DNA from 3 places in the Nocardia sp. PLKS1-43 genome. Region 1 is predicted to be linked to each of the others. Evidence: riboswitches for the same ligand, from Rfam matches in the RefSeq annotation. Region 1 holds a riboswitch; each other region holds the start of a gene.
What was found. Region 1 has a riboswitch for S-adenosylmethionine ahead of AC5WS7_RS36965 (rhodanese-like domain-containing protein). Riboswitches for the same ligand answer to the same signal wherever they lie in the genome.
Positions count from the first base shown of each region.

Region 2: it holds a riboswitch for S-adenosylmethionine, as region 1 does, so the genes downstream of both, AC5WS7_RS39645 (aminotransferase class V-fold PLP-dependent enzyme) here and AC5WS7_RS36965 (rhodanese-like domain-containing protein) in region 1, are expected to answer to the same signal.
Region 3: it holds a riboswitch for S-adenosylmethionine, as region 1 does, so the genes downstream of both, metX (homoserine O-acetyltransferase MetX) here and AC5WS7_RS36965 (rhodanese-like domain-containing protein) in region 1, are expected to answer to the same signal.

Region 1 is NZ_JCAJZQ010000017.1:105,786-112,943, forward strand. Features, by position in the region: gene AC5WS7_RS36955 (FAD-dependent oxidoreductase) at 3-1,427, opposite strand; gene AC5WS7_RS36960 (Rv0361 family membrane protein) at 1,698-2,138, shown strand; SAM riboswitch class IV at 2,371-2,482, shown strand; gene AC5WS7_RS36965 (rhodanese-like domain-containing protein) at 2,502-2,924, shown strand; gene AC5WS7_RS36970 (O-succinylhomoserine sulfhydrylase) at 2,921-4,135, shown strand; gene AC5WS7_RS36975 (dihydrofolate reductase family protein) at 4,237-4,818, shown strand; gene AC5WS7_RS36980 (HAD-IIA family hydrolase) at 4,838-5,596, opposite strand; gene fgd (glucose-6-phosphate dehydrogenase (coenzyme-F420)) at 5,830-6,837, shown strand; gene AC5WS7_RS36990 (nitroreductase/quinone reductase family protein) at 6,881-7,158, opposite strand, start outside.
Region 2 is NZ_JCAJZQ010000023.1:38,772-45,929, forward strand. Features, by position in the region: gene AC5WS7_RS39615 (AfsR/SARP family transcriptional regulator) at 1-1,036, opposite strand, end outside; gene AC5WS7_RS39620 (crotonase/enoyl-CoA hydratase family protein) at 1,072-1,893, opposite strand; gene AC5WS7_RS39625 (2-oxo-4-hydroxy-4-carboxy-5-ureidoimidazoline decarboxylase) at 2,068-2,400, shown strand; gene AC5WS7_RS39630 (YbaK/EbsC family protein) at 2,441-2,914, shown strand; gene AC5WS7_RS39635 (flavin reductase family protein) at 3,043-3,606, shown strand; gene AC5WS7_RS39640 (LysE family translocator) at 3,655-4,293, opposite strand; SAM riboswitch class IV at 4,384-4,497, shown strand; gene AC5WS7_RS39645 (aminotransferase class V-fold PLP-dependent enzyme) at 4,545-5,858, shown strand; gene AC5WS7_RS39650 (hypothetical protein) at 5,867-6,055, opposite strand; gene AC5WS7_RS39655 (DUF2752 domain-containing protein) at 6,094-6,531, opposite strand; gene AC5WS7_RS39660 (glyoxalase superfamily protein) at 6,782-7,156, opposite strand.
Region 3 is NZ_JCAJZQ010000008.1:143,405-150,562, forward strand. Features, by position in the region: gene AC5WS7_RS26555 (hypothetical protein) at 179-508, shown strand; gene AC5WS7_RS26560 (glycoside hydrolase family 19 protein) at 505-1,959, shown strand; gene AC5WS7_RS26565 (hypothetical protein) at 1,956-3,059, shown strand; gene AC5WS7_RS26570 (DUF167 domain-containing protein) at 3,104-3,334, shown strand; gene AC5WS7_RS26575 (tRNA (cytidine(34)-2'-O)-methyltransferase) at 3,352-3,816, opposite strand; gene AC5WS7_RS26580 (DUF3017 domain-containing protein) at 3,989-4,234, shown strand; gene metX (homoserine O-acetyltransferase MetX) at 4,263-5,417, opposite strand; SAM riboswitch class IV at 5,752-5,862, opposite strand; gene AC5WS7_RS26590 (NADP-dependent isocitrate dehydrogenase) at 6,179-7,158, shown strand, end outside.

The DNA.
Region 1 (7,158 bases):
CATCAGCCCTTGTGTGGCTCGCTGGCGCGGAGCATATCTTCGCGTTCGACGACCTTGACGCGTTCGCGGCCCTGGGGTTCGCCGAGGGCGCGTTCGTGGGCGTCGAGGCGGTACCAGCCGGCCCAGGTGGTGAACGGGATGCCCTTGCTCTCCAGGAAGTCGGTGACCGCGTCGAGTTCGGGTTCGGGGGCGGGGGTGAATCCGGCGGCGTCGTCGAGCAGGCAGGCGATGGTTTCGTTGGCGTCGCCCTTGGTGTGGCCGATGAGGCCGACCGGGCCGCGCTTGATCCAGCCGGTGACGTAGGTGGCGGGCAGGTAGCGCGCGCCGTCGTCGGCGCTCTCGTCGATCAGCACGCGGCCGGCCTCGTTGGGCACGGTGCCGGCCTGGTCGTCGAACGGCAGCTGCGGGATGTTCTGCGACAGGTAGCCCACGGCGCGGTACACCGCTTGCACGTCCCAGTCGCGGAATACGCCGGTGCCCTTGACGTTTCCGGTGCCGTCGAGCTGGGTGCGCTCGGTGCGCAGGCCGGTGACCTTGCCGTTCTCGCCGACGAGTTCGGCGGGGGATTCGAAAAAGTGCAGGAACAGCTTGTGCGGGCGCGAGCCGACGTCGCGTATCGCCCACTGCTCGATGGTGTTGCAGACCATGTCGACCTGCTTGGAGTGCCGCCGCGCCGCCTCGGAGCCCTCGTCGTAATCGATGTCCTCGGGGTCCACGATGACCTCGATATTCGGCGAGTGATCCAGTTCGCGCAGCTCGAGCGGGGTGAACTTGGCCTGGGCCGGTCCGCGGCGGCCGAAGACGTGCACCTCGACGGCCTTGTTGGCCTTGAGGCCCGCGTAGACATTCGGCGGGATCTCGGTGGGCAGCAGTTCGTCACCGGTCTTGGCGAGCACGCGCGCGACGTCCAGGGCGACGTTGCCCACGCCCAGGACGGCGACCTTCTCCGCGTCCAGCGGCCAGGAGCGCGGCACGTCGGGGTGCCCGTCGTACCAGGACACGAAGTCCGCGGCGCCGTAGCTGCCGTCCAGGTCGATGCCGGGGACGCCCAGGGCGCGGTCGGCGTTGGCGCCGGTGGAGAAGATCACCGCGTCGTAGAAGCGGCGCAGGTCGGCCAGGGTGATGTCGGTGCCGTAGTCGATGTTGCCGAGCAGGCGCACCTGCGGTTTGTCCAGGACCTTGTGCAGTGCGGTGACGATGCCCTTGATCCGCGGGTGATCGGGCGCGACACCGTAGCGGATCAGGCCGAACGGCGCGGGCATGCGCTCGTACAGGTCGATGCTCACCTCGGCGTCGGACTTCATCAGGGCGTCGGCGGCGTAGATTCCGGCCGGTCCGGCGCCGACGATCGCGATGCGAAGCGGGCGCGCGTCGGACGCGGAGGCGGGGCCCACCTCACCCTTCGACTCTGCACTGGTTTCGGTCATTCTTCTGCGCACCCTTTGGTCGAAATCTGTGTCGTCATATTCTCAGCCGTCTTTCTTAGCTTAGGCTAAGTTGACGTAGGTCCGGATCGTCCGGCCGATCCTTCATACCGATCGATGCTGCGTCATTGCCGCTCGGGGGATCCGTCGCGCCGACCGCAGCCGGGGCTGGAGGCGATTCTATCGGTGACTGCTATGGCCGATGTGCCCGGCATCTGCCGCCGATCCGGGGTGCGCGCGGGAACCTCGCCCCCTACCAGGGATGATCGAGTTATGAGTGACTCGGAAACCGCCGCCGCGACCCGGATCGACCAGAACGACGCGGTCCGCTCGCCGGTGCCGTTCATCGCCGCCGCGGTGATCGCGCTGCTGGTGATCGGCGGTGTGGTGATAGCCGGAATGCTGCGGCCGGCTGAGAAGAATGTCACAACTTCCGACCGTCTGGCCACCGCGATCCGAGATTTCGCCACCGCTCAGAGCGGTACCGACCTCGCGCGCCGCGCCGCCACCGAATGCGGCGGTTTCGACCCCGCGCACTCCCCGCTGGGCCCGGACGCGGCCGGGAAGAAGATCGAGATCGTCCGGATGACCGACCCCACCGCGAACGGCACACGCGCCAAAGTCACAGTGACCAGCTCGGTGGACGGCCACCAGAGCACCTCCACCTGGAACCTCACCCAATCGGGCAACGACTGGTTCGTCTGCAGTGCTTGATTGCCTCGGTGTTGGATTGCCGCCACGCGTGCGACCGGCGAGACGGGCCGCGAACCGTGTTGGATTGCCTCCGCTCCGCTCCGGCTTCGCTACGGGGTGTTGTCGACGTGTCGGCGGTCGCCGATTTCGCTGGTTCGTCGCCGCCGACGGGTTCGTTGCCGGGCCGGGCCGGTCGTCGTCCTGCCGGACGGGGTTTGACAGGCGGGTGTGCGGCCGGGCAATCTCTTTTCCAGGTCATGAGTACCAGCGCTAGGCCCCGGCTCGCTGGTCGGCAACCCTCCTCCGCGGTGGGGTGCTCCGGGTGACGACCTGGCCGCGCCGAACAGGCGTGGCAAGTGCGGATTCTTCGAGGAGGTTCAGCAAGTGAGTTACGCGGGTGACATCACTGTCCAGCAGGCATGGGATCTGTTGCGCGACAATCCCGATGCGGTTCTGGTGGATGTGCGCACCGAGGCCGAATGGCGGTTCGTCGGGGTGCCGGACACCAGTGCGATCGACCGGCCGACGACCCTGATCGAATGGGTCGACAGCGCCGGCGAGCGCAACGCCGGGTTCGTCGACCAGCTGAAGCAGGCACTGGCCGGCCGCTCGGCCGACAGCGATGCTCCGGTGATCTTCCTGTGCCGGTCCGGGCAGCGGTCCATCGGTGCCGCGACGGCGTCGACCGCGGCCGGATTCACGCCCTCCTACAACGTCCTGGCCGGTTTCGAGGGTCCGCTGGACGCCGACGGACATCGCGGCGGCGCGGGCTGGCGCGCCGAGGGCCTGCCCTGGAGACAGTCGTGATCACCGGCGGCGCATTCGACAAACCGCTGCCCGAGGGAGTCGGCCCGGCGACCCTGGGCGTGCGAGGCGGCCTGCGCCGCTCGGGGTTCGAGGAGACCTCCGAGGCGCTGTACCTGTCCTCGGGTTTCGTCTACGCCAGCGCGGAGGCGGCCGAGGCGTCGTTCACCGGCGACATCGAGCATTTCGTGTATTCGCGCTACGGGAATCCGACCGTGGCCATGTTCGAGGAGCGGATGCGGCTGCTCGAGGGCGCGCAGGCCTGTTTCGCGACCGCGAGCGGCATGTCCGCGGTGTTCACCGCGCTGGGCGCACTGCTGGGCAACGGCGATCGGCTGGTCGCCGCGCGCAGCCTGTTCGGCTCCTGCTTCGTCGTGTGCAACGAGATCCTGCCGCGCTGGGGCGTGGAGACGGTCTTCGTCGACGGTGAGGACCTGAGCCAGTGGGAGCAGGCGCTGTCCGTGCCGACCGCGGCGGTCTTCTTCGAGACGCCCTCGAATCCGATGCAGACCCTGGTCGATGTCCGCCGGGTCTCCGAGCTCGCGCACGCCGCGGGCGCGAAAGTGGTGCTGGACAACGTCTTCGCCACTCCGCTGCTGCAGCGGAGTCTGGACCTGGGCGCGGATGTGGTCGTGTACTCCGGCACCAAGCACATCGACGGTCAGGGCCGGGTGCTGGGCGGTGCGATCCTCGGCGAGGCCGAGTACATCGGCGGCCCGGTGAAGAATCTCATGCGGCACACCGGTCCGGCGCTGAGCCCGTTCAACGCGTGGACGCTGCTCAAGGGACTCGAGACCATGCCGCTGCGGGTGCGTCACTCGGTGCGGGCGGCGCACGAGATCGCCGAATTCCTGGAACAGCGGCCGGCGGTGTCGTGGGTGAAATACCCCTTCCTGCAATCACATCCGCAGCACGAGCTGGCACGGCAGCAGATGAGCGGCGGCGGTACCGTCGTCACCTTCGAACTCGCCGCCAACCCGGCCGAGGCGAAGAAGCGCGCGTTCGAGGTGCTGAACCGGCTGCGCATCATCGACATCTCCAACAATCTGGGCGATGCCAAGACGCTGATCACCCATCCGGCGACCACCACGCACCGCGCGATGGGGGCGGAAGGCCGTGCGGCCGTGGGGATCACCGACGGCGTACTGCGTATCTCCGTCGGACTCGAGGATGTCGAGGATCTGCTCGGCGATCTGGATCAGGCGCTGGGCTGAGCGTCGCGGCCGGGGACTGCTCGCCGATTCCCCGGCTGGGCGATGATTTTCGCGATCGCGCATCGTCCTACCTGTAACCACAACGCAGGGAAGGTAATCGGATGCGAATCAAGGCTCGCTTGTGCATGAGCGCCGACGGCTATGTCAGTACGCCCAACGGCTGGCCGCCGCAGGTGGTGGATCCCGCGCACGGGCACGGCAGCCACGGCGTCGCGGAATTCCTGAAGTCCTGCGAGGCGGCGCTCATGGGACACACCACCTTCGAACCCGCTCTGAGCAACGACTTCTGGCCGTGGCCCGATCTGCGGGTGTTCGTGCTGGCATCGGAACGTCCGGCCGGTACGTCCGAGCATGTGACGGTCGACAGTGATCCGGTCCGCCTGCTGGAGACGTTGCGGGCGGCCAATCGCGGCGGCGACGTCCACCTCGTCGGCGGTCCGCGCACGATCGAGACGTTCCGGGAACTCGGTGCGCTGGACGAACTCCACCTGGTCGTGCTGCCCTTCCTGCTGGGCGGCGGCCTGCGCCTGACCGATGCGCTGAGCGTCGAGACGGGCCTGGAACTGAAGGGTTCCCGGACGCTGGACGCCGGTGCGGTGGAGATCGTCTATGGCGTGAAAGACGGTGGCGGCGTGGCCGAGGCGGCCGAGGAGGGCTGGTCCCCGGCCTCGCAGCGCGGCTGAACCGCCACCCGGCCCGAACTCAGGGGGCGAACGGATTCGCCGTTCGCCCAACCAGTTCCGAGACCGAATCGAATACGACGGTCGGCCGATAGGGATACTGCTCGACCGATTCACGGGTGGAGATCCCGGAGGTGACCAGGATCGTGCGCATCCCCGCCTCCAGCCCGGCGATGACATCGGTGTCCATCCGGTCGCCGATCATCACTGTGGATTGCGAATGCGCGCCGATCCGGCGCAGCGCAGAACGCATCATCAGCGGATTCGGTTTCCCGACGTAGTACGGATCGCGTCCGGTGGCGCGGGTGATCAGCGCGGCCACCGAACCGGTCGCGGGCAGCACTCCCTCGCGCGAGGGACCGGTGGCGTCGGGGTTGGTGGCGATGAATCGCGCACCCCGCTCGACCAGCCGGATCGCGGTGGTGATCGCCTCGAACGAGTAGGTGCGGGTCTCGCCGAGGACGACGTAGTCCGGATCGCTGTCGGTCAGCACGTAGCCGATCTCGTGCAGCGCGGTGGTCAGGCCGGATTCGCCGACGACGTACGCGGTGCCGCCGGGACGCTGTTCGCTCAGGAATGTCGCGGTGGCCAGCGCGGAGGTCCAGATCGCCTCCTCCGGGATGTTCAGGCCGCTGTGCCGCAACCGGGCCTGCAGATCGCGCGGAGTGCGGATCGAATTATTGGTGAGCACGAGAAAGGGAATGTCATTGGCCTGCAGTTCTTGCAGAAACTTGTCGGCGCCGGGGATCGGGTGGTCCTCGTGCACCAGGACCCCGTCCATATCGGTCAGGTAGGACAGGATCGGTTCGTCGTCGGCAGTCACGAGCACATTGTGGGCTATCGAGGTTTCCGGTGGGGGCGTTGTGTGAAGGTGCGACCGTTCACACAGACCTGTTCGGAGCTGACTATGGTCGAAGAAGGCCCCACATGACGGGGTGCTGTGGAATGTGGCACACCCGTTCGGCGCTGCACAGAGTCGACGGGACTGTCGGCAACGGTGAAGGAGTGGACGCAGTGAGTGATCTGAAGCTCGGATACAAGGCGTCGGCGGAACAGTTCGGCCCCCGGGAGCTGGTCGAGCTGGCGGTCGCGGCCGAGGAGCACGGCTTGGACAGCGCGACGGTGAGCGATCACTTCCAGCCGTGGCGGCACGAGGGCGGCCACGCGCCGTTCTCGCTGGCGTGGATGACCGCGGTCGGTGAACGCACCGAGCGGATCCAACTGGGCACCTCGGTGCTCACCCCGACCTTCCGCTACAACCCCGCGGTGGTCGCCCAGGCGTTCGCGACGATGGGCTGCCTGTACCCGGACCGGATCATGCTCGGCGTGGGTTCGGGCGAGGCGCTGAACGAGATCGCGACCGGGTACAAGGGCGAATGGCCGGAGTTCAAGGAGCGTTTCGCGCGGCTGCGCGAGTCGGTCGACCTGATGCGCGCGCTGTGGACCGGTGACCGGGTCACCTTCGAGGGCGAATACTACCACACCGTGGGCGCCTCGATCTACGACGTGCCCAAGGGCGGCATCCCGGTGTACGTCGCCGCGGGCGGCCCGCTGGTGGCCCGCTACGCCGGTCGCGCGGGCGACGGTTTCATCTGCACCTCGGGCAAGGGGATGGACCTGTACACCGAGAAGCTGATGCCCGCGGTGCGCGAGGGCGCGGCCAAGGCCGGGCGCACCGCCGAGGACATCGACCGGATGATCGAGATCAAGATCTCCTATGACACCGATCCCGAACTGGCGCTGCAGAATACGCGTTTCTGGGCCCCGCTGTCGCTGACCGCGGAACAGAAGCACGACATCACCGATCCGATCGAGATGGAGGCCGCCGCCGACGCCCTGCCGATCGAGCAGATCGCCAAGCGGTGGATCGTGGCCAGCGATCCCGACGAGACGGTCGAGCTGATCAAGCCGTACATCGATGCGGGCCTGAACCACCTGGTATTCCACGCCCCCGGGCACGACCAGCGCCGTTTCCTGGAGCTGTTCGAGCGCGACCTGGCCCCGCGGTTGCGGGCGCTGTAACTGCTCGGTCCGGCTGCCGCCGCCGAGCGGCAGCCGGGCGGGGTCAGCGCCGGCGGACCGCGAAGATGCGCAGTTCCCGGGCGGTCCGGTCGCGGTATGCGGTGTACGCCTGGGAGATCTGCTCGAACCGCGCGTAGACCTCGGCTTTGCGCTCGGCGTCGTGCAGAATTTCCGCGCGGACCGGAATCCGTTCTCCCGCAATGGTTATCACGGCTTCGGGGTGGGCCAGCAGGTTCGCGGTCCAGGCCGGATGACGTTCGCCGCCGAAATTGCTGCCGACCAGATACAGCACGTCCCCGGCGTGTGCGTAGAGCAACGCGG
Region 2 (7,158 bases), on a different contig from region 1:
GGAAGTCACCCAGGATGTCCCCCGGCTGCGCGGCGCCGTGCAGATCGATGTGCAGCTGACCGTCCGGGAAGTGCTCGCGCACCCGATGCGCGACGTGCACCGCGAGCGTGCTCTTACCGACCCCGCCCATCCCCGCGATCGCGCACACGGCCACCGCGCCCGTCACGTCGCTGAGCCGTTCGGTCAGCCGCCGCACCTGCTCCGCCCGGCCGGTGAAGTCGGCGATATCGGCGGGCAACTGCGCGACCCGGGACACCGGTTCGGCCACCGCGACGGGTGCGCGAACCGGTGCGAGATCCGCGCGCAGGATGCGCTCGTGCAGATCGGTCAGCAGCGGACCCGGTTCGATGCCCAGCGAATCGATCAGGGTGCGCCGGGTGTCGGCGAACACCTCGAGCGCCTCGGCCTGCCTGCCCGCGTGATACAGCGCGGTCATCAGAAGTTCCCGAAGCTTCTCGCGCAGTGGATGTTCCGACGACAACGGGCGCAACTCACCGATCGCCGCGGCGAAGCGGCCCAGCCGCAGATCGGTCTCCAGACGACGCTCGAGCAGACTCAGCCGGCGTTCGGACAACTGCGCGCGCAGCCGTTCGGCCAGCGGGCCGGGAACCCCCGCCAGCGGCGGGCCCGACCACAGCGCGAGCGCGGCCTGCAGGCGCTCGCGGGCCCGTTCGGCCTCGGCGGCGCGTTCGGCCTCGGCGGCGTACCGATCGGCCAGTTCGGTATCGACCGCGCCGGGCGGCAACCGCAGGGCGTAACCGCCGTCGAAACCGACCAGCACCGTCGGCGGACTACCGGCCGCGCGCTCGGGTTCGAGCGCCTTGCGCAGATGCAGCACGTGATTGCGCAGCGCGCCGACCGCGCTGGCCGTGGCCTGCTCACCCCAGACGTCGGCCACCAGATCCCGCACCGTCGCCGAGCGCCCGCACCGCAGCAGCAGCGCGGCCAGTACGGCCCGGCGCTGTTTGGGGCCCAGGTCCAGCGGATGATCGCCGCGCCACGCGCGGACCTCACCCAGCACGGCGAAGGTGAGCACTACATGTTCTCCTCGCGGCGCCTAGCCCGCCCGCTTCATCGGCCCTTGAACTCGGGCGGACGCTTCTCGAACACCGCCTGCATGGCCTCGGTCAGATCCTCCGAGGGCAGGAAGGCCGAATTCCAGGCCGAGACGTATCGCAACCCATCGGCGACCCGGCCGGCGCGCGGCCGGTCGAGCACATCCTTGATGCCCTGCACGACCAGCGGCGGATTCGCGGCGATCTCGCGGGCCAGCGCGTGCGCCGCTTCCAGCACCGCCTCCTGATCCGGGTAGACGTCGTTGACCAAGCCGATCTTCTCCGCGCGTGCGGCGTCGATATCCTTGCCGGTCAGCGCGAGTTCGCGCAGATGCCCGTCGCCGATGACGCCGGGCAGCCGCTGCAGCGAGCCGACGTCCGCGACGATGGCGACCTTCGCCTCGCGCAGACTGAACTTCGCCTCGGCGCTGGCCAGCCGAATGTCGACCGCGGCGATCAGATCCAAGCCGCCGCCGATGCACCAGCCGCTGACCGCGGCGATGACGGGCTTGCGGCAATCGGCGACCGCGGTGACCGCGGCCTGCATGCGCCGGACCTCGTTCAGGAAGTCGGTGCGCGGCGCGGCCAGGGCGCGATCGGCCAGCAGCGTACCGAATGTCGAGGCCATCGCGGGCAGATCCAGGCCATAGGAGAAGTGCTTGCCCGCGCCGGTCACCACGACCGCGCGCACCCCGGGGTCGGTGTCGAGCTCGGCGAAGATCTGCGGCAGCTCACGCCAGAAGTCCGGGCCCATGGCATTGCCCTTGCCGGGGCCGGTCAACGTAACCGTGGCGACGTTGTCCGCGCGCTCGACTGTGAAAGCCTTCCAATCGGTCATCCGCCCAGCGTAGCGGCAGTGTGAGCAACCCCGGCGAAGTGTGTAAAAGCTGCGCTAAATATGGTGGGGCACAGTATCTCCCCAGCTCGATACGGTGAAGTATGGGGCAGATCACAATCCACGACCTCCTCCGGCTTCGTTCCGGCGAATCCGGGGGCCGGCTGAGGCGAACAGGTGAGGCCCCGCACAGTGATGCACACCGGCATCGGTTTGGACCGATTCAACGAACTCCCGCGTGCGCGCGCCGTGCACGCGCTGTTCGAATGTTGCTCGAATGTCACCTGGGCGGAGAAGCTCGCCGATCTACGCCCGTACGCGGATCATCCGGCGCTGATCACCGCGGCCGAGGCCGAGCTGTCCGCGCTGTCCGCCGCGGACCTCGAACGCGCCTTCGAACCGCTTGCGCCCGAGCCGTTCTCCGAGCGGACCCTCGCGGAGCTGCGCCGGATCACCAGCGAGCGGATCGACCGCATGCTCGGTCCCGCAGCGGGATTCCCCGAATACTGAACTCCCGGCGGCACTCCGGTTTCGGTTCTACTCTGGTGCCATGTCCAGGTCGTTGCCCACCGTCGCTTCCCGGGTATCGGACACGCTCATCGCTCGTGGTCATCACGGCGTCATCGTCACCCAGGCCCAACCCACCCACACCGCCGCCGAGGCCGCGCAGGCGCTCGGCGTCGACGTGGGCGCCATCACCAAATCGCTGCTGTTCATGCTCGACGACGAGCCGGTCCTCCTGCTCGTTTCCGGCGCGCACCAGGTCGATCTCGCACGTACCGGCGAGCGGCTGCAGGGCACGCTGACCCCGGCGCCCGCCCGGATGGTGCGCAAATTCACAGGTCAGCCGGTCGGCGGAGTCGCACCCGTCGGACATCCGGCGAATCTGTCCACATATGTGGACAACGCGCTGTCCCGGCATCGCGAATTGTGGGCGGCGGGTGGACATCCCAATACGGTGTTCCGGACGTCGTTCGCCGAACTGGTGCGCATCACCGCGGGCCTGGCGATCGACGTGGACTGAGGCGCCGAGTCGGACACACCGGACCACTCGCCGCGCCGCGCGACGTAGGTTGGAAGTGTGAGCGAGCCAGTGAGAAGCATCCGTCCCGGCTGCGAGGCGGTGTGATGAGCAATTCCCGGCAGTCGGAGATGTCCGAGGCCGACCGCCCGGAATCGTCCGGATCGTCGGCACCGGCGCAGCCTCGGGACGAGGCCGGCGGGATCACGGCGGCGCAATTCCGCGGCGCGATGCGACATTATCCGGCCGGAGTGACCATTGTCACACTCGATGACGGCGGGCGTCCGGTGGGCTTCACCGCGACCTCGTTCGCCTCGCTGTCCGCCGAACCGCCGCTGATCTCGTTCAACATCGCGGAGACCTCGTCGAGTATCGAGGCGATGCTCGCGGCCGAGTCGGTGGTCGTGCACTTCCTCGGCGATCATCAGTTGCATCTGGCCCAACGGTTTTCGCGCGCCGCCGAGGAGCGGTTCGCCGACAATTCGCTGTGGGCGTCACTGGACACCGGCGAGCCGGTTCTGCACGACACCCCGATCTGGGTGCGCGCCACCGTCCACCAGCTCATTCCGATCGGCGATCACACGCTGGTCATCGGGCTCGTCACCCGGGTGCACGACACCACCGATGACGAACCGATCGCCGCGCCGCTGCTGTACTACAACGGCTCCTATCACCGCCCGCGCGGACTGGGGTGAGATCGTCGGCGGAAAGCGTTGTGAGGCAACATTTTCGACAGTCGGCGCTCAGGCCGCGGAGGCGATCGTCCCGATTCCCAGCGCGGCGAGCACCCCGGCGCTGATCTGCTCCAGGCGATCTCGTACCCGAGGACGCCGCAACAGCCGCACCGCACCCGCGGCCGCCACCGCGAGTATCACCATTTCCGTTGCCGCGACGCACGATTCGATCGCTCCGAGGGTCAGCGTCGCACCGAACGTGACATGGGTCAGGAACTGCGGGAGCACCGCGAGGTAGAACAGGCCGACCTTCGGATTCGACAGGCACGACAACACCCCGGCCAGGGCCGCGGATCGGGTCGATACCGCACGAGCCGGGACCGTCGCGGCGGCCGGGTCGGCCCGCGATGCGGCGGCGCGAGCCCGGCGACGGTCGTACACGGTGCGAAAACCCAAGTACACCAAGTAGATTCCACCGGCGATCTTCAGCACGCGATAGGCGGTCGCCGACTGTTCCAGCAGCGCCGCGACACCGGCCGCCACCACCACCGCCCATACGACGCCGCCCAGCGCCGACCCCAGCGCGGCGGCCACGGCGGGCCGACGCCCGGCGATCGCGTAGCGCAACACCAGGAACGTATCCGGCCCCGGCGTGAGGGCCAGCAGAACGCACAGGCCGAGGAAGCCCAGCAGCAACGAAATACTCACCGGATCACACAAGCCCGGTTCGGAGGCGAGATCAAGCGGATTTTCCGCCAAGGTTGACAAGGTCGGGCGGTGTCTGCCAACCTCGATTCAGGTCATGAGTACCAGCGTCAAGCCCCGGCTCGCTGGTCGGCAACCCTCCTCCGCGGCGGGGTGCTCCGGGTGACGACCGGGCCGTAGCCCGACCGGGTACGGCAAGCGCGGGCTCCCCTGCATCTTTCCCGGGGTCCCCTTTGTCCCGAAGGGATCGTGTGATGACTGCCGTACTCGACCAGACCTGTGCTCCGATCGCCCGTGTTTCCGGATGCGATCTGCGAGTTCCGTTGGTGCAGGGCGGAACTCGTACATATGCCAATTTCGACTACGCGGCCAGCGCCCCGGCCCTGGCACAGGTCTGCGACCGGGTGAACGAACTGCTGCCCTACTACGCCAGCGTGCACCGGGGCGCGGGTTACGCCTCGCGGATCAGCACCGACTGCTACGAGAACGCCCGGACCTCGGTGTCCCGCTTCCTGAACTGCGCCGATGACCAGGTGGTCGTATTCACCCGCAACACAACCGATTCGCTGAATCTGCTGGCGAGCTGCGTTCCCGGGGAAACCGTCGTCCTGGATATCGAGCATCACGCCAACTTTCTGCCCTGGACCCGGCACGGCCGCCGAGTGGTGACCGCCGCCGACACGATCGAGGAGACCATCCGCCGCCTGGTCGCCGAGCTGTGCGCCAAACCCGCTGCGCTGCTTGCGATTACCGGGGCGTCGAATGTGACCGGCGAGGTGCTGCCGCTGCGGCGGCTGGCCGAGGTCGCCCATCAGTGCGGCGCCCGGATTCTCGTGGATGCCGCGCAGTTGGCTCCGCACCGGCGAATCGACCTGTGCGACATCGAGATCGACTATCTGGCGTTGTCCGGCCACAAGCTCTACGCGCCGTTCGGCGCGGGCGTGCTGGCCGGCCGACGCGACTGGCTGGACGCGGCCGGACCGTATCTGGCCGGGGGCGGGGCGGTCCGCGAGGTGAGCACGACCGAGGCCCAGTGGGCCCCCGCGCCGCAACGTCACGAGGCCGGATCCCCGAACGTGCTGGGCGCGGCCGCGGTGGCCGCCGCCTGCGACACGCTCGGATCGATCGATGCGCGGGCCGCCGCCGAACACGAGCGCGCACTCACCGAGCGACTGCGTGACGGCCTGAAAGCCGTTGCGGGAGTGAACTTCCTGCGCATCTGGTCGGACAGCGCCGACAGCGTGGGCATCCTCGCCTTCACCATCGATGGCTTCCCGCCGGGCCGGATCGCGGCGTATCTGTCCGCCGAGCACGGCATCGGCGTACGCGACGGCCGATTCTGCGCCCACCCCCTGCTCGCCCGACTCGGCGTCGACGGCGCGATCCGCGCGAGCGTCGGCCTGGGCACCCGGGTCGCGGACGTGGACCGCCTGATCGAGGCCGTCGCCGCGCTCACCGCACACGGTCCGAACTGGAACTACACCTGCACCGACGGTCAGTGGAATCCGAGCCCGGAAACCCGCCCGGGTCTGTCCGGAACGTCCGGCGCCGCACCCTGCACCGTGTGAACGCCCGTTCAGGGCACGAGATAGCGAGCTGCCAGCACTTCCAGTAGCGGATCGTCCTCGGCGACCGCGTCGAGCGCCTCGAGGTCGGCCTCCACCGCGATCTGCCGAGGGTCGTCGTGCTCGGGGTCGGGCACGCCGTCCTCGTTCAGCTGGCGCGTGAGCTTGTCCCGGATGCGCGCCTTCAGAGAATCAGCCATCCCCCCAGCATGCCGAAGACAGCACGTCGACGCCACGACTACACCGGCGCGAGCCAGCTACCCCAGGGCGTATTGCGCACGACGGTGAACACCGTGAGCAGCACGAGGATCACGCACAGGGTCGTCCGGCTCATCGCCCACGACCGGCCCGGCACCCCGCGCCAACGCCGCACGACCCACTCACACCACCACAGCGAGAAACCCACGACCAGCGGCAGCAGGAACACATTGCTGTGCACCGCGTCCAGCACATGCCCCTCGGTCAGGTCGTGCATTCCGCGCAGGCCCCCGCACCCCGGACACCACCACCCGGTCAGGGCATAGAACGGACAGATCCCGTAGGACCCGGTCACATGCGGATCGTAGAAATGCACCAGCGCGGCCGCGGCCACCGCCGCACCCCCGATCACCGCCGGCGTCCCCAGCCCCTGCCACCCGGACGGAACCGCGATCGGCAGCACACGTGCGTTATCCACAACCATTCACGGTAATCGCTCCTCATCCACATCCGCCAGATTCCTCGGGACCGGCCGATCCCCACCCTCCGCGGTCGCCCACCCCGGCACATCTGCGACCGGCACCACGCCCGCCCCGCCCCGAGCCGCGGTACGAACCCGTGCCGGCGCGCTCGACGCCACCGGCGTCACGCTGCGGCAGGCCGGGCGGGCGCGGCGGCGCAGGGTCGTGGCGCGGTCGTTCACCGCGAACCCCGCATCCAACCGAACGTCAGGACTGCTGGGCGAAGCGCAGAGTGTTGCCGAAGGGGTCGGTTACCGCGAATCCGAGGCCGCCCGGGCCCTCCTCCGGCGGGCCGGGCCGGGCGAATCCGTACTTCTTGGCGGCGAGTTCGGTGTGCCAGCTGTGGATGTCGTCGACCGTTATCCACAGCACCGTGCCGGGAGTGCCGTCACCGTGATGTTCACTCACATGGACGACCGCGCCGGAGCGGGACAGCTGTGTATAGACCGGCAGACCGGGTTCGAAGCGGTGTTCCCAGTCGACGGCGAAACCCAGGTAGTCGCAATAGAACTGGTACGCCTTGGCCAGGTCGTAGATGCGCAGGATGGCGATCGGGGCGGCGAAGCTGATCGAGTCGGCCATGC
Region 3 (7,158 bases), on a different contig from region 1:
GGCAAGCCGGCGGATCGGAGAACACGCACCCCCATTTCGTTCCCGCACCCTCTGCGAGCTGCGAAAAGGGTGCGTTCACCGGGAGAGGGTGCGGCTGTCGCTGGACCCGTGACAGGCACGTTCGGGGCTGGATACGGTGCCGGAAGTCGGTGAGCAGCGATTCGAACGAGGGGGAGCGATGTCCGGTTCGGGTGTGATCGGTGATTCCTGTGTGGTCGACACGGATGCGGTACGGCGATTCGGCCGGCTCGCGCGCCAGGCGGGCCAGGAGCTCGACACGGTCCGCGGCGCGGCGATCCAGATAGCCGCGCTGATCGGTGACCTGGTGCCGCACAGTGCCGCGGTGTCGCTGCTGTGCGAATCGGCCTGCACGGCGGCGGATCTGGTCCAGCGCAGTGCCGATCGGCTGGGCGGGCTGGCCGAGCGCACCGATCGCGCGGTCACTGCGTTCATCGAGGCCGATCTCGCGCACGGTCGCCTCCTCGCCGGGCTGGAGGTGCGGATATGACCCCGCCCCGCTCGGTGGTGGTGACCTGGCGCGCGCTCGAGGCGGCCGAGCGGATGCGGGCCGAATTCGGCAGGCACATCGCGGATCTGGAGATGTTGTCGGCCGCGGTGCGCACCGAATGTCATCGACTCGACGGTGACGGCTGGCAGGGCGTGGCCTTCGAGGCGATGCTCTCCCGCGTCGAGGCGGCGCACCGCCACGATCAGATGCTGTGTGACCATGCCGAGGGGCTGTGCGCCGCGGGCGCCCAGGCACTGTCCGATCTGCACTACACCGCGATGGCACTGCTGGACTACGTCGCCGATGCCGAGGCGGCCGGCTGTGCCGTCGCCGACGATTGGACGGTCGCCGCCGGGTCGTCGGCGGCCGCCGAATGGTCCGAGGTGATCGCCGAGGCCGTGGCCGCGCTCGATCGCGCCGAGGAGCGCGGCAGACAGGCCATCCTCGCGGCGGAGCGTGAAATGCGGCATCTGGCCGTCGCTTTCGGCCGCGGCGCGGATTCCGGCGACCAGCACGACGACCGACCTTCCGCACCACGGCGGCATCCCGGCGATGGGGCCGAGAGGGCGAAGCGTTCCGTGAACTCCGACCGTGTCGCGGCGCCTGTCGAACAGCCGGTCACTGCCACGGCTCCGGCCGCTACCGCGCGAACTCATCTCGCGCAGGACGCGCTCGCTCCGGTGGATTCGACTTCCGCGATGGATGCGGTTCCCACGGTGGCTCCGGCTTCTTCGGTGAGTTCGATTTCTACGGAGGGGCCGATGCTCGCTGTGGAACCGGCTCTCGCGCAGCCGGTTCCGATGTCGGCGGCAGGCGATTCCCGCGCGGCCTCCCTGATACGGGACGCCGCCGAAAATACCTCCACCGCAGCGGTATCGACTCCGCTCCCGCCGCAGCAACCCGCGCCGCCGGGCATCACGGCCGAGCAGCTCACCGCGATCATGCCGAATCTGTCGATGGATCGAGCACAGCAATATCTGCCCGCGCTCAACGCCGCCATGCAGGAGGGCGAGATCACCACGCCCGCACGGCGAGCCGCATTCCTGGCCCAGCTGGCCCACGAGAGCTGTGAATTCCGGTATTTCGAGGAACTGGGCGACGACGACTACTTCCATCAGTACGATCCAGGCCGGCCGAATACCGCCGCGGGCAACACTCAGCCGGGCGACGGCCCGCGCTATCACGGCCGCGGCCCCATCCAGCTGACCGGCCGGGGCAATTACCGCGCCGCGGGACAAGCCCTGGGCCTGGACCTCGAGGGCAACCCCGAATTGGCGGCCCGACCCGACGTCGGTTTTCGGATCGCCCAGTGGTACTGGACTTCGCGCGATATCAACGCACTGGCCGACGCCGGTGATTTCGCCGCGGTCACCCGAGCGGTCAACGGCGGGTACAACGGCCTGCCGGCCCGTGAGGCCTACTACCGCCGAGCCCTGGAGGTACTGCGATGACCGGCCGCGATTACTGCGGGGGAAAGATGGCGGTGCTCATCGGGTGCGTGTTGATCGTCTCGAGCTGCGCCACGGGAATATCCCCGGCGTGGTCGGATACGGGCGGGAGTGCCGATGCGGCGCTGAATGCGCGGGTGTTCGTCTTCCGCACCAGCACCGAACTGGTGCTGGCCACTTCGCGGCGGGTGATCGCTCGATATGCCGGTAATTATGCCGAAAGTGGTTTCACACAGGACAATTCGCATATCTATGCCCTCGATGGTTCCGGCGGGGTCACCGCGATGGAGGTGGAACGCGGCACGGCGCTGCCGGGTCGTGTGGACTGTCACTGCGCTCGCATCTTCCCGCTGCACGGGACGACGGTCGGCTGGTGGAACGAGCCCGACAGCTTTATGCAGGCCGATCTGCGCGACCCGCACCCCGTCCTGCGCGCCGAGATCACTCTGCCGCCGCCGGATCCGATCGCGCCGGGGGACGTGGTGTCGGGCCCGCATCTGCTCGCGGCCGGTGAGCGGGTGCTCGTTCTCGACCGGGTCGAGTCACCGCCCGGTGCGCCCTGGGGGATCAATCACCTCTCCCTGGTCGACACCGATACCGGCGTCGTGCGGGCACTGGGCCGGATCGAAGGTGTCACCACCGCTTTCGACCGGGCGGCGCTGCGGCCGGACGGTCAGGCGGTCGCGATCGCGGGCCGGATCCGCGACGGAATCGCCTGTGGCACAACGCGTCTACTACACATCGACCTACTGAACGATCGAATCGACCCACTCGATCCGCCCGGCACCTCGGCCTGTTCGGCCCTGGAGGATCTGCGTTGGGACGGTGCCGATCTGACCGCCACCTACGCGAATTGGGAGTCCGGATCGCCGAGCCGCCTCGTCACCACCGTGTGGAGCCGGTCCGCCACGGGGTGGGAGCGGCGCGGCACCGGCGACACGCTCCGATACGGCTCTCTCACTCCAGCGGCCGCCCTGGAACTCCGCCGCACCGGCGCCCAGCAGCCCCGTGCGACCCCCACCGGCGATCTGCTGCTCACCACGCCCGGGCAGTTGCAGATCCTCGCGCACGATGTCCTCGATATGCGGCTCCCACATGTGTAGCCGGCGGATGGGGCGCCGTGCGGCGCGGGATTACGCTGTGCGCCATGCCGACCGTGGTCCGGGCGACGATCACGCCCAACAGCCGCAAGGGGCCGCTCGTCGAGGTGCTCGAGGACGGCGCGCTACGGCTGTACGTGCGCGCACCGGCAGTCGAGGGCAAGGCCAACAAGGCGGCCATCGAACTGCTGGCCGCGCATTTCGCGGTGTCGAAGAGTTCGGTTCGTCTCACCGGTGGCGCCACTTCCCGCTTCAAGCGCTTCGAGATCGCCGACTGATACCGGTCCGGCGCGGCCTACACCGCCCCGGGGAACCCCAGCTGCCGCCACGCCTCGTACACCGCGACGGCCGCCGCATTGGACAGATTCATCGACCGCCGACCGGGCAGCATCGGGATTCGCAGCCGATCGGTGATGTGCGGGTCGCCGAGCACCTCCTCGGGCAATCCGGTCGGTTCCGGCCCGAACAACAGCACGTCACCCTGACGGTAAGCGATATCGGTGAAGCGCGTGGTCGCTCCGGCGGTGAACGCGAACGTCCGCTCGGGCTTCAGCGATTCCCATGCGGCGGAGAGGTTTTCGTGCACGGTGACCGTGGCGAGATCGTGGTAGTCCAGTCCAGCTCGGCGCAGCTTGGGCTCGGACAGATCGAAGCCGAGCGGCTCGATGAGGTGCAGCGAGAATCCGGACCCGGCCGCCAGCCGAATCGCATTACCGGTATTCGGCGGAATTCGTGGTTCGAAGAACATCAGCCTCAGCACAGCAGAACGCAGCCTTTCATCCCGTCCGGACGGGATGACCCTACGTCTCCTCCCATCGCCACCCGGGTGCCGGGAGGTTCCGCCGGAGGAATGCGAGAATCGGGGGGTGACCGATGCTTCCGCGACCGCTCATACCGGACGACCGCTCGGATTCCTGCGCAACCAGCTGCCGATGCTGCTGGTGGCGGTGGTGCTGGTGGTGGCTGTGGTGTTCCTGGTGCAGGATCGGTGGCGCCGTGGGGCGTTCGTCATCGGCGGCGCGCCACTGCTGGCGTCGGTGCTGCGGCTGGTACTCCCGGAGGTGCGGGTCGGCCTGCTGGCGGTGCGCGGTAAACCCTTCGACGTCGGCGCGTACGCGGTGCTCGGCGGCACGATCATCGCGCTGGCCGCGACGATCAGCAGCTTGGGCGTGGGCTGAGCCGAGCCCCGAGCCGCACCGGCCGCGATCAGGAGCGCGCGGTGCGTGCCAGATCCATCGTCTGGGCGAGCAGCTTGCCGACCGCCTCGGTCTCGGTCAGGAAGCCGTCGTGCCCGTCTCGGGAGTGCACGACCTCGAGCCGCGCGCAGCCGGGCAGCAGATCGGCCAGTTCCTGCTGGGTGCGCAGCGGATACAGCCGGTCCGAGTCCACGCCGCCGACCACACAGGGCACCGAGGTCGCGGCCAGCGCGGCCGCCACGCCGCCGCGCCCGCGGCCGATGTCGTGCCGGTTCATCGCCTCGGTCAGCAGCACATAGCTGGCCGCGTCGAAGCGATTCGCGAGCTTGCGGGCCTGGTGGTCCAGATAGCTCTGCACCGCGTAGCGGCCACCGCGCCGGGGATCCTCATCACCCTGCGGGTGATTCGCGAAGCGGTGATCGAGCTCGAAATCCGTGCGGTAGGTCAGGTGCGCGATGCGCCGGGCGATGCCCAGACCGCTCGTCGGGGCCCGGCCGGTGCCGTGATAGTTGCCGCCCTGCCAGTCCGGGTCGGCGGTGATGGCGGCGATCTGCGTGGTCTGGGTGCCGATCTGGTCGGCGGTCGCCCGTGGTCCGACGGCCAGCACCAGTGCCGCGCCCACCCGCTCCGGATGGCCGACCATCCACTCGAGTACCCGCATACCGCCCATCGAGCCGCCGGCTACCGCGGCGATCCGCTCGATGCCCAGCAGATCGAACAGCGCGACCTCCGCGGTCACCTGATCGCGAATGGAGATTCCGGGAAACCTTGCCCCCCAAGGCTTTCCGTCCGGCGCGAGAGAGCCCGGGCCGGTGCTGCCCTTACATCCGCCCAGCACGTTGGTGGCGATGACGCACCACTCGTCGGTGTCCAGCGGCCCGCCCGGGCCGACGATGCCGTCCCACCAGCCGGGCAGCGGATGCAGGTCGTCGGGTGCGCCGGTGACGTGCGAGTCGCCGGTCAGCGCGTGTTCGATGAGCACGACGTTGTCCGCGGTGGGCGACAGCTCGCCCCAGCGCTGAACGGCGAGTTCGACCCCGGGAACCACGGCGCCGCTCTCCAGCCGGATATCACCGATCGCGATCGTGCCCAGACTTCCGTCCGACGGTGGCAGCAACGTTGCCGCGCGATTACTGGATGCGCTTCGGTCGATGCCCACGGTCACCGCGCCACCGTCGCCTCGGGAGGCGAAATCCGCCGATCCCTCGGACCGGCGAACATCGCGCGGGTCGTCCGCGCACGGGTGCCCGCAAGCGGGTCGACGAGGGGGAAACACACGTCTTCGATGGTAGCCACAGCGTTCCGGTGTCTCGGCGTCGCGCGGGAATACCAGGGCCGGTCAGCGAATATCGGGGTGCGGCGCGGGCTGTGCGGCACGGAGTCCGGATCCGTCGCGGGCGCGGGCGAGTTACTCATGTCATGCTCCGAGAGATGTGCCGGTGGGCGTCAGCGATGTCCGGATAACGAACGGCTACAACACATTTCGGGAATCCTCCTGATGATCGCGCTTGCTCCCGGCCTTCGGGAGCCCGGTCATCACCCGGAGCACCCCACCGCAACAGGAGGGTTGCCGACCAGCGAGCCGGGGCTTGGCGCTGGTGCTCATGACCTTCCGGACATCGTAGCCGGAGCGTGCGCGAGTCCGAAACTCGTGGTGGATTTCACCAGGTACGGGCGGAATCGCCGACGTCCGATAGCGGTTCTACGTTGTAAAGCGGAATTCGCGCGGATGTGACGGATCTATCACTCGGGGCAGGTCCGATGCCGATGAGATCCACCGCACCAGTACGCTTGTTCTGTTTGGCACCTCGAGTCTCGTGGACAACACGGGGCGTATACGTTGTCTGTTGAACAGCTGGGTCCGCTCACAAGCGTGTTCACCTGGCGGAACAATGGGAGCACCATCCTAGGAGGACACGAAGATCCATGTCCAAGATCAAGGTTGAGGGAACCGTCGTCGAACTCGACGGCGACGAGATGACCCGAATCATTTGGCAGTTCATCAAGGACAAGCTGATTCACCCGTACCTCGATGTGAATCTCGAGTACTACGACCTCGGTATCGAGTACCGGGACAAGACCGACGACCAGGTGACCATCGACGCCGCCAACGCCATCAAGGAGCACGGCGTCGGCGTGAAGTGTGCCACCATCACCCCCGACGAGGCGCGCGTCGAGGAATTCGGCCTGAAGAAGATGTACCGGTCGCCCAACGGCACCATCCGCAACATCCTCGGTGGAACCATCTTCCGCGCACCCATCATCATCTCGAACGTTCCGCGCCTGGTCCCGGGCTGGACGAAGCCGATCATCATCGGCCGCCACGCCTTCGGCGACCAGTACCGCGCCACCGACTTCAAGGTGCATCAGGCCGGTACCGTCACCCTCACCTTCACCCCGGAGGACGGCAGTGAGCCGATCGTCCACGAGGTCGTCAAGGTGCCCGAGGACGGCGGCGTCGTCATGGGTATGTACAACTTCAAGAAGTCGATCGAGGACTTCGCGCGGGCCTCGCTGAATTACGGTCTGCAGCAGAACTATCCGGTGTATCTGTCGACCAAGAACACCATCCTGAAGGCCTACGACGGCATGTTCAAGGACACCTTCCAGGAGATTTTCGAGACCGAGTTCAAGCCGCAGTTCGACGCGGCCGGTCTGACCTACGAGCACCGGCTCATCGACGATATGGTCGCCTCCTCGCTCAAGTGGGAGGGCGGATACGTCTGGGCGTGCAAGAACTACGACGGCGACGTGCAGTCGGACACCGTCGCGCAGGGCTTCGGTTCGCTGGGCCTGATGACCTCGGTGCTGATGACCCCGGACGGCAAGATCTGCGAGGCCGAGGCCGCGCACGGCACCGTCACCCGGCACTACCGGATGCACCAGCAGGGCAAGCCCACCTCCAC